DNA from 2 places in the Xanthomonas bundabergensis genome. Region 2 is predicted to be linked to the other one. Evidence: predicted binding sites of a transcription regulator. Region 2 holds the regulator's gene; the other holds the start of a gene.
The links. Region 2 encodes FliA, which starts transcription of late flagellar genes. Its sites were predicted from a motif close to TAAAGTTTNNCNNNCNNNGGCCGATAA; they were not measured.

Region 1 (5,582 bases), 1.2 Mb from region 2:
GCAGGCTGCTGACCAGCACCACCGCCACGCCACCGCTGATCAGCAAGGCGCGGCCACGGTCCATCGCCGCGTTCGCCGCGGCATAGGCCTCGTCGGTGCGCTTGCGCTGCAGGGTCGCGTAGGCGGAGATGGCGTCCTGCCATTTCTGCGTCTCCGGCGCCGCCCGCTTCATCAGCGCGGCAAGCGCTTCGTCGGGCTTGTAGTTCATTCCCAGGTCGAGCACCTCCTGGTTGCTCGCGCGCGACAGTTCGCGCGCCTGATCGATCTGCTCGCGCATCGCAGCGCCCTCGGCGCTGGCTGGAAGCGCATAGAGCTTATCGCGCACCTCGGCGTAGCGCTTGCGCTGTTGCTCGATGATTTTGGCGAACTGGACATTCTCCTCCTGCGTGGTCGGCAGGACGATGTTGCGCAGATTGATGGCGATGACCGAGCTGGCCTCGAGCATGTCGCCGGTGTACTGGATGATGATCATGTTGCGATTGACGATGGTGTCCAAGCGCTCGCGCGCCTGCGCCAGGGTCACCACTCCCGCCACGACGAGGCCGCAGGAAAGCAGGATGAGCAGGCCGAACGCAAAGGAGAGACGCGTGCCGACGTTGTAGCGCTGAAGAAATCCGATCATGGGGAGTACCAAGGCTGGGGGAATGGAAGTGCGCCACGGCCTGGCAACGCCGCAGGACCGGGCACGAAACGGAACAGACCGCGAAGGCATGGCATGGCGCCTGCGGCAGGCCGGAAAATCGCAAGACCGAGGCCCACCGCGCGCGACGCCAGCGCCGATGCTTGGGCGAGGTAACGGCGACCGTCGTGGATTCTTGATGCGCATTCGCGGACGTTTTATTGAACGTACTCACACACATGATCGGCGCGTGGAGAACGGCCAAAAAAACGGTCCGAACGTATCCGAATCGGTGAAATTCCAGTGAAGAACTTCGCTCGCGCGCAGCAGCGCGGCACGCGCCGTGCGGATCGTCGCGCCGCGCACCGGCATGGTGGTCGCGAGCAACCGACTGCGTCATCGAACGCGTTGTGCCGTCGCCGATCGCGGCGAGTCGAAACGGAAGATCGGCAGAACGATATGGCCTGGCGCGCTCCGGCATGCGCCGCCGGGCGTGGCCCACGGGACGGCGCGCGCCGCATCGCGCAGATGGCATCGGGCATCGGACCTGGCGCCTTGCGCAGTCGACGCCGCCCTCCGCCCTCCGCGGCATCCTGGCGCACGGCGCGACGCCGCGCCGGCACGCGCTGCGTGGATCGCGCGCGTGCAGACGCGTCGCCCGACCGGCGCTGCGAGCAGCCTCGCCACAGCCGAACGCATGCGACGCGATCGCGCCCACTTGCCGGAAGGGCCCGCCACGGCGCCTGGTCCCTGCCGCGGCGCTCCCGCGATCGGCCTGGAGGAGGCCATCCGTCTCGGCCAATGGTTCCCTATTTAATTTTGTAAAGACTGCGTGATGGCGGCCGCTATAGAGGGAGAGCGCCCAGGTCTCGAATGCGACGAAGGCTGCCGCCGGCAAACGGAAGGCCGACCCGGACAGGGCAGGCATGCCCAGCATGGGCGCTCGATTGCCGCTGGTACGCACGCTGACGTTGCACGCTTTCGAGGTTCTGCTTCATGCGCGGCAGACGCCGCCAGGTCGGTCCGGCCAGCGGGTTTCACTCACTTGGCCGGCTTTTTCGCCCCGCACCCCTCCTTCCCTGAGGCCGTACATGCTCTCCACCATCAAAAACAAGTTCCTGCTGGCATTGGTGGGAACCTTGATCCCCTGCATCCTGCTGTGTCTGTTCCTGCTGAACAGCCTGCACACCTCCAAGGAAAGCGTGGGCACCCTCTACCAGCGGGACTTCGTCGGCTCCGCACTGGCCAGCGATGTCGACGGCCATCTGACCCGGGTCGACATCAACATCCTGCGCATGATCGCCATCGGCACGCCCGAGCTGATCGCGCAGTGGAAGCACGAGAACGACGAACACTTCAGCCAGGTCGAAGCCAGCATCGCAGACCTCACCCGCTTGCTGACGAGCGAGCAGGAGCACAAGGCGCAACTGCAGAAAATCAAGGCCAGCTATGGCCGGATGCGCTTGGGCATGCAGCGCCAGGTCGCGTTGATCGAAGCCGGCGACATCGCCGGCGGCGCCGAAGTGAACCGGACCCAGGTCAAGGACAACGCCAACGCCACGTTTGCCGGGCTTGCCGCGTTGCGGTCCGACCTGAGCGCCTCCGCCAAGACCCGCTATCAACAGCAGCAGGCGGCGGATGCACGGGCCATGACGCTGTCCGCGGTCGCACTGGTGCTGACGGTGCTAGCCGGCATCGCCATTGCGCTGTTGCTGGGCAACGCCATCTCCCGCTCGATTCGACAGGCAGTCACGGCGGTACAGCAGCTGTCGCGCGGAGTGCTCGACGTCGAGGTCAAGGTGACCGGCAAAGACGAGACCGTGCAGTTGGCCAGCGCCGTGTATCTGATCCGCGACCGCCTGCAGGGCGTCATCGCCGCGCAGTTGGACATGGGCCGCCGCCACGACGCGGGCGAGATCGGCTACCGCATGGACGAAAGCGCGTTCCCCGGCGAGTACGCGCGCATGGTGCGCGGCGTCAACGCACTGGCAGGCTCGCATATCGCGGTGACGATGCGCCTGGCGCAGATCATGGGCCGTTACGCGGTCGGCGATCTTTCCGAAGACATGGAGCGGCTGCCGGGCGAGAAGGCCGTGCTCACCGAGACGATGGAGACGGTCAAGCACAACCTGATCGCGATGAATCGCGAGATCGGCCAGTTGGCCGCGGCCGCGGCGGCCGGCGACTTCAGCGTGCGCGGCGACGCGCAGCGCTTCCAGTACGACTTCCGCGCCATGGTCGAAAGCCTCAACACCTTGATGTCCACCGCAGACGGCAACCTGCAGGCGCTGTCCACCCTGCTGCAGGCCATCGCCGCCGGCGACCTGACCGTGCGCATGCAGGGCGACTTCCACGGCGTGTTCGCGCGGATGCGCGACGACGCCAACGCCACCACCGAGCAGTTGGCCGATATCGTCGGCCGCATCCAGCTGGCCGCCGGCAACATCAATACCGCCTCCAGCGAGATCGCCAACGGCAATGACGACCTGTCGCGGCGCACCGAACAGCAGGCCGCGAGCCTGGAGGAAACCGCCGCCTCGATGGAGGAACTGACCTCCACCGTGAAGCAGAACGCCGAACATGCGCGCCAGGCCAACCAGCTCGCGGTCGGCGCCGCCGCGGTCGCCTCGCAGGGCGGCGACGTCGTGAGCCAGGTGGTGACCACGATGAGCGGCATCGAGACCTCCTCGAAGAAGATCGCCGACATCATCAGCGTCATCGACGGCATCGCCTTCCAGACCAATATCCTGGCCTTGAACGCTGCGGTGGAAGCGGCGCGCGCCGGCGAGCAGGGCCGCGGCTTCGCCGTCGTCGCCTCGGAAGTGCGCACCCTGGCGCAGCGCTCGGCCAGCGCGGCCAAGGAGATCAAGGGCCTGATCGACGAGTCGGTCACCCAGGTCAGCAAGGGCTCGAGCCTGGTCGGCCAGGCCGGTCAGACCATGCAGGAAATCGTGTCCTCGGTGCAGCGCGTCACCGACATCATGGGCGAGATCTCCGCCGCGTCGCAGGAACAGTCCGCCGGTATCGAGCAGGTCAACCAGACCGTGACCCAGATGGACGAAGCCACCCAGCAGAACGCGGCGCTGGTCGAAGAAGCCACTGCGGCGGCGCGCTCGATGGAGCAGCAGGCCGCACAGCTGACCGACGCGGTGTCGGCATTCAAGGTCCGCGCGGACCTGGCACAACCGCTTCGTCCCACCGCGCCCACAAAGCTGACGTCGGTCGGTTCCGGCACGGTCGGCGCGCTGGCGGCACGCCGCTCAAATCCCGGCCCACACGCGATCGCGTGACATCGGGCGAGCCCGCGGATTCGCGGCATCGCCACGGCAACAGCCGATCCCGGCAACTCGCGGGGATCGGCTGGGCCGATCGGCGCCCGCCGGCGCACCTACTCGGCCAGGTTGGTGCCCGCGCCGGCGGTGGCGATGACCTTGGCCTTGACCTGCGCCGCCGGGATCGCGGTGTACACGTAGCCCAGCGGCTGCGGGAACGTCTTCGACGAGATCCAGGTGGTGGCGTTGGCGTAGGGCTTGCTCGTGCTGTCCGGCACGCTCCAGGTGATGCCGCTGCCGACGTAGTTGTTGACCAGGTCCCAGTAGCCGATTTCGCTGCTGTCGCGCGAGGTGACCGGGTTCTTTACGTTCTCGAAGTAGTTGGCCTCGATCAGCGCGATCCCGCCCATGCGCACGTTGATGCCGGAGGTGAGCACGTTGTTGAAGTAGTTGTTGTAGATGTGGCTCAGGCCGCGGCGTTGCAGCGGCAGCCGCGATTCCACGTTCTCGAAGCGGTTGTGGTGGTAGGTGGTGCGCGCGGCGGCGTTCTTGGTGTCGTTGTCGCTGTAGCCGTTGAGCGCGACCTTCTGGTAGTCGTGCACGTAGTTGTAGGACACGGTGACGTGGTGGGCGCCCTTCTTCATGTCGATGCCGCCGTCGAAGGAGGCATCGCCGGCGCCGGAACACTTGGTCAGCGACGCGAACAGGGTGTTGTGGTCGATCCAGATGTTGGACGGCTCGCCGGTGGAGTTGCCTTCCAGCGAGATCGAGTCGGCGTCCTCGCCGCCGGGCAGCAGGCCGATGGTCATGTTGCGGATGATGATGTTGTGCGCATTGCCCACCACCCACAGGCCGAAGTTCGCCGACGAGCCGTTGGCGCCCTTGATGGTGATGTTGCTCTTGTTCTTGATCTGCACGGTCTTGGCCGGCAGCTGCCACTGCGTGCAGACATTGCCGATGCTGGCGAAGTTGAACTGGCCGGTGTAGTTCAACACCAGGCCGCCGCTGCCGGAATAGCCGTCGATCGCGGCCTGCATCGCCTCCATCGTGGCGACGTTGATCGGGGTCGCGTTGCCGCCGCCGGTGGTGGCGGCGCCATAGCCGACCGGGCCGGCGATGGCCGGCGGCGCGCAGAGAAGCAGGACCAGCGCGAGCGTGCGCGTGAGCGGTTGGGTGTTCATCGGACTCTCCCATCTTGCAGCGATGAGTGCGTGGCGCCTGGCGCGGATGCGACGGGCGATGGCACGGGGCGTGGGGGCCGGGCGCAGTCTTCGCCCGGCCCCGCGCACGTGCAATCGCGCGAATCGCGAAGCTAGATCGGCACCTACGATCGGCGCGCGGGACACGCGAAGCGGACACGAACGGACAGAGGGGGACAGACAACGACAGCCGCAGACAGGCGCCCGCAACGCGATCGCGCGCGACGCCGCAGGCATGCCGGACGCCACGAAGAACCGCGACGCAGCGCCATCGGCACGCCGCGCGGCGCCACCTGCCGAGCGCGCGCGCTTGGCGATGGAGACAATCGCGCGTCATTGCCGCGCCTGCGCTGCGTGCAGCCGATGTTGCGCGTGCAGCATGGATGGGCGCAGGCGACGTCGGCCGGCCGTCGTCGCCGACTGGCGCCGGGACGATCGCGACGCTACGGATCGGCGGGCGCGGGCGTGACCTTGCCGCGCTCGCGCGCCGCC
Region 2 (5,582 bases):
GGTTCGGCGGCCTTGGCCGGCGCGGCGGCGGGCTTGGCGCTCGGCGCCGGCCGCGGCGCGGCGGCCGGCACCGGCAGCGCGGCCGGCGCGGCGCCGCCGTGCAGCTGGTCGAGCAGCGCTTCGAATTCGTCGTCGTCGATGAGGTCGCTGTTGCCGCCTGCGGCCGGCGCCGACGTCGGCGCAGCGGCCGCCTTGGGGCTGGGGACGGCGGTTTCCTCGCCGCTGGTCGCGAACTGCGCGATCAGCTGCTGCGGCGCGCGCGGCGGTTCGCTGCCGCTGCCGAACGCGTCGAGCATCGACTGCAGGTAGTCCAGCGACTGCTGCGCGGCGTCGAAGTGCCGCGCCTGCAGCGTGGCCTGGCCGGCGCGGGCCTGGCCCAGGGTGTCCTCGGCGGCGTGGCACAGCTCGACCATGGGCGTGATCGCCAGGAATCCGGCGCCGCCCTTGAGCGTGTGGAAGCCGCGGAACACCGCGTTGAGCTGCGCGCTGTCCTCGGGCGCCTGCTCCAGCGACACCAGCTGCTCGCCGAGCCGGTCCAGGATTTCCTGGGCCTCGATGATGAAGTCGGCAGCGATGTCGTCGGGAACGGCGCTCATGAGATTACAGCCCCAGTCCGGACAGCAGGTCGTCGGCGTCGTTCTGCGACACGCCGTGACGGTCCAGCCCGGCCAGCGCCGGACCGGCCAGGCCGCCGTCGGCCTTCTTGTTGTCGTCCTTCGGCGGCAGGCCCAGCGCGCCGAAGCCCTCGTGCACGCGGCGCACGATGCTGGCCACGCGGCGGATGATCTGCCCGGTCAGGTCCTGGAAGCTCTGCGCCAGGGCCATCTCGGTGAGGTTGTGGCGGATCTTGTCGAGGATCTCGCCCTGGTCGCCGGTCAGTCCGCCGGCGCGCAGCTGATCGGCCAGCGCGCGGCATTCCTCGGCCAGGTCCAGGGTGCGGTGGCTGGCCTGCTCGGTCATCGCCACCACGTGGTCCAGGCGCGAGCAGGCATCGTCCAGCTCGCCGGCCTCGCTGGGGATGGTGGGCAGTTCGCCGAGCGCCTGGCCCAGATCGCGCGCCAGCCGGCTCAGGCCCTGCATCATCGGCCGCGTGCGCCAGGCGGCGAGCGTGTCGATTTCCTTGCGCCAGGCGGCTTCGTCGCCACGCTCCAGTGCGTCCAGCGCACCTTGCAGGCGTTCGATCAGGGCGCTGCGTTCGGCGGTGGCTTCCATCAGGCGGTCGCTCCCAGGCGTTCGAAGATCTTGCCCAGCTTCTCCTGCAGCGTCTGCGCGGTGAACGGCTTGATGATGTAGCCGTTCACGCCGCACTGCGCCGCCTCGATGATCTGCTCGCGCTTGGCCTCGGCGGTCACCATCAGCACCGGCAGGTGCTTGAGCTTGTCGTCGGCACGGATGTTGCGCAGCAGGTCGATGCCGGTCATGCCGGGCATGTTCCAGTCGGTGACCACGAACTCGAACGGTGCCGAGCGCAGTGCAGCCAACGCACTGTTGCCGTCTTCGGCCTCTGCAGTGTTGGTGAAGCCGAGATCGCCGAGCAGATTCTTGACGATGCGCCGCATCGTCGAGAAATCGTCCACGATCAAAATCCGCATGTTCTTGTTCACCGCTAACTCCCTTGGGTCTTATTCTTCGTCTTCCAGGCCGGCATCGGCCGCTTCGAACGCTTTCAAGCGCCCGCGCAACCGTACCGTGGCCTGGCCGTGGATCTGGCAGACGCGCGACTCGCTGACACCGAGCACCGCGCCGATTTCCTTCAAGTTCAATTCCTGCTCGTAGTACAGCGACAGCACCAGCTGCTCGCGTTCGGGCAACTGCGCGATCGCCTTGCCCAGCTCGCGGCCGAACTCGCTGCGCTCCAGCATCTGCTGCGGGTTGGGGCCGCCCTTGGCGATGGTATCCAGTTCGCCGTGGTCCTCGACCCGCGACTCCAGGCTCAGCACCTGGCCGCGCGCGGCATCTTCCATCAATCGCAGGTATTCGGGAAGCGGCATGTCCATCGCCGCGGCCACTTCGTTGGCGGCGGCGGCGCGGCCGGTGCTCTGTTCGATCTTGCGGATCGCCGAGGCGGCGTCGCGGGCGCGGCGGTGCACCGAGCGCGGCACCCAGTCGCCGCGGCGGATCTCGTCGATCATCGAGCCGCGGATGCGGATCGAGGCGTAGGTCTCGAACGAGGCGCCCTGGTCGGCATCGTAGCTGCGCGAGGCCTCGATCAGGCCGATCATGCCGGCCTGGATCAGGTCGTCGATCTCGACGCTGGCCGGCAGCCGCGCCGCCAAGTGGTGGGCGATGCGCCGCACCAGGTCCGAATGCTGGGTGATGTAGTCGTTGGCGCTGTTGCGCTGCACGGCGCGGTATTGGGCGGCGGCGTTCATGCGGCGACCCCCCGCTGGATGATCCGTTCGACGAAGAACTCGACGTTGCCGCGCGGCACGGTCGGCGCCTGCCAGCGCGAGGTGCGGCGGGCGATCTCGGCGATCGCCTGCGCCGACGGGCTAGACGGGTAGGCCTTGACCACCGGCTGCTGGCGCTGCACCGCCAGGCGCAGCCAGTCGTCCTGCGGCACGCAGCCCAGGTAGTTCAGCGACACGTCGCCGAGGAACTTCTCGCACACCCGGCTCAGCTTGTCGTACAGCAGGCGGCCTTCGTTGAGGTCGCGGACCATGTTGGCGACGATCTGCACCCGGTCCACGCCGCGTTCGCGCGACAGCACCTTGATCAGCGCGTAGGCGTCGGTGATCGAGGCCGGCTCGTCGCAGACCACCACCACCGCGTCCTGCGCGGCCTGGCAGAAGGTCAGCACGCTGTCGGTGATGCCGGCGGCGGTGTCGATGATCATCACGTCCAGCTCGCGCTGCAGCTCGGAGAAGACGTTGACCAGGCCGACGTGCTGGGCGGGCGGCAGCTCGGCCATGTGCCGGCGGCCGGAGGCGGCGGGCACCACCATCAGCCCGTTGGGCATGTCGATCAGCACCTCTTCCAGGGTGCAGCGCCCGGCGACCAGGTCGGCCAGGGTGAACTTGGGGGTCAGCCCGAGCAGCACGTCGACGTTGGCCAGGCCGAGGTCGGCGTCCAGCAGCAGGGTGCGCTTGCCCATGTCGGCCAGCGCCATGGACAGGTTGACCGAGATGTTGGTCTTGCCGACGCCGCCCTTGCCGCCGGTCACGGCGATCGTACGCACCGGGCCCAGCGGTTCGCTGCGCGTTGCCGACAGGGGGAAGGCATTGGTCAGATTGGCGTAATCACGCGACGGCATGGTTCTGCTCCGGAGTACAGGGCTTATCGGCAGCGCGCCGCAAATCTTCAAGGCGCAATACCAGGCTGGCGGCGTTGGCGCGGTGCAGGTCGTCCGGCACGCGCTGACCATCGGTCACCCAGGTGATGGGAAGCCGGTGGTCCGCGACCACCGACAGGGCACTGCCAAACCGCCCGGTTTCATCCAGCTTGGTCAAGATCACCCCCTGCGGATCGGCGCCGGCGAACCGGCGCACCACCTCGTCCAGGTCGGAGAAATGAGCGTTGGCAGGGAGTACTAGCAAGGACCGGACCACTCGCGAGGCGCGCAGCCAGTGCAGCTGCGCGGCCAGGGCGCGGTCGCGCTGGCCCATGCCGGCGGTGTCGATCAGCACCAGCTTGTAGTCGCTCAGACGCTCCAGCAGCTGCTGCAGCGCGGCGTCGCTGTCGGCCTCGTGCACGGCGATGCCGAGCTGGCGGCCGTAGCTGTGCAGCTGTTCGCGGCCGCCGACGCGGATGGTGTCGGTGGTGACCAGGGCCACGTCGCGGGCGGCGTGGCGCTCCAGGAAACGCGAGGCCAGCTTGGCGATGGTGGTGGTCTTGCCGGCGCCGGTGGGGCCGATCAGGGCGATCACGCCGCCTTCCTCGATCGGATCCAGCGGCGCGATCGGCAGGCGCTTGGACAGCAACCCCAGCATCAGCCCGCGGCCGCGGTGCAGCTCCAGGTCGGCGGGGATCTGCATGACCACGTCGCGGGTGATGCCGCTGTCGAAGCCGTAGTCGTCCATCAGCTCCAGCGCCTGGGCGCGCACCGGCGAGCCGCGCAGGCGTTCGTCGGTGAGCCGGTTCATCTCGCGCTCGATCATCTGCCGCATCAGCGCCAGTTCGTCGCGCAGCTGAGTCAATTGTTCGTCGTTCTGCACCGCGGGGAAGCTCGGCACCGGCGCCAGGGCCGGCAGCGCCGGGATCCCGGCGCTGGGCGCGGCGGCGGCCGGCGCCGCGGCCACCGGTGCCGGCGCGGCGGGCGCCGCGGCAGGTGCGGCGGTCGGGGTCAGCGACACCGCGGCGATGTCCTCGAGCCAGGCCGGCACCGCGGCGGCGCTCGCGGCGGCGCTGGCCGCGGCGGCCGGGGTGGCGGCCGCCGCAGTGAACGGGCTCGGCAGCGGCACGCTGATCGGCGCGTTGCGGAACACGTCCTCGGGAATGCGGAATTCGGCGAACGCTGCGTCGGCGGCAGGAGCCGGGGCCGGGGCCGGGGCGCGCGGCGCGGCGGCGGGACGGCTCGGCGCGGGCGCGGTGCCGGCCGGCATCGCCGAGGCGGCGATCGCGGCGGGCTGGGTCAGCGGCCGGGCCGGCGCGGCCTGGGCCACGGGCGCAGCGCTTGCGGCCGGGGCGCGGCGCTCGCTGATCGCGGCCATCATCGCCATCGCCGCATTGGCCGAGGCCTTGGCCGGGCGCGGTGCCGGATTGGCGGCCGACACCGGCGGCCGCGGCGCCGCCTCTTCCGGACGCACCGCGTCCAGGGCCTGCTGCACCAGCGCCTCGTCGTAGTTGCTGGCGGCCACGATCTCGATGCCTTCGTCGGTGCGCCGGTTGGACAGGATCACCGCATCCGGACCGTGCTCGTCGCGCACCATGCGGAACGCGGTACGCATGTCGGGGGCTACGAAGCGTTTGATCTTCATGGGTGGAAACCGGGATTCGGGAGTGGGGATTGGGGAGTGGTCGCGGATGCCGCCATTGCGTGGCTGCTCTCCGGTCGCCTTGTTCTGGTTGTCTTCGATCGTTTCATTGCTGTCTCTCTCCGCTCGCCGGGTCCGCTGTCGCAAATCCCGAATCCCAAATCACCAATCCCTGCCGGTCAGCTGATCGTCCCGACCAGCTTCAGCCGCTTGTCTTCCGGAACCTCGCTGTAGGACAGCACCGACAGCGAGGGGACGCTGTGGCGGACCAGGCGGGCCAGCGCGGCGCGGACCTGCGCCGGGACCAGCACCACCGCCGGTTCGTTGCGCGCTTCCTGCTTGCTGACGCATTCGGCCAGGCTCTGGTGCAGTCGCTCGGCCAGGCCGGGTTCCAGCGCGGCACCGTTGCCTTGGGTGGAGTCCTGCAAGACACGTTCCAATTGCGGGGCCAGGGTGAAAACAGGCAGTTCGGCGGACATTCCGGCGATTTCCTGGACGATGAAGCGGCCCAGCGCATTGCGCACGGCGGCGGTGAGCGCGCCGGGTTCCTGACTCTGCGGGGCGTGCTCGACCAGCGCCTCGACGATCTTGCGCAGCTGCCGCACCGGGATCTTCTCGATCAGCAGGTTCTGCAGCACGCGCACCACCACCGACAGCGGCAATGCCTTG

Region 1: the regulator FliA is predicted to act here: its motif matches at 1,442-1,468, upstream of AB3X10_RS07070 (methyl-accepting chemotaxis protein).

What each region holds. Positions count from the first base shown of each region.
Region 1 covers NZ_CP162487.1:1,687,134-1,692,715, reverse strand. The annotation lists gene AB3X10_RS07080 (methyl-accepting chemotaxis protein) at 1-622, opposite strand, end outside; gene AB3X10_RS07075 (hypothetical protein) at 851-1,006, opposite strand; gene AB3X10_RS07070 (methyl-accepting chemotaxis protein) at 1,711-3,909, shown strand; gene AB3X10_RS07065 (pectate lyase family protein) at 4,008-5,072, opposite strand; gene AB3X10_RS07060 (hypothetical protein) at 5,534-5,582, opposite strand, start outside.
Region 2 covers NZ_CP162487.1:2,855,202-2,860,783, reverse strand. The annotation lists gene AB3X10_RS12120 (chemotaxis protein CheA) at 1-596, opposite strand, end outside; gene AB3X10_RS12115 (protein phosphatase CheZ) at 601-1,212, opposite strand; gene cheY (chemotaxis response regulator CheY) at 1,212-1,604, opposite strand; gene AB3X10_RS12105 (RNA polymerase sigma factor FliA) at 1,623-2,372, opposite strand; gene AB3X10_RS12100 (MinD/ParA family ATP-binding protein) at 2,369-3,253, opposite strand; gene flhF (flagellar biosynthesis protein FlhF) at 3,240-4,916, opposite strand; gene flhA (flagellar biosynthesis protein FlhA) at 5,093-5,582, opposite strand, start outside.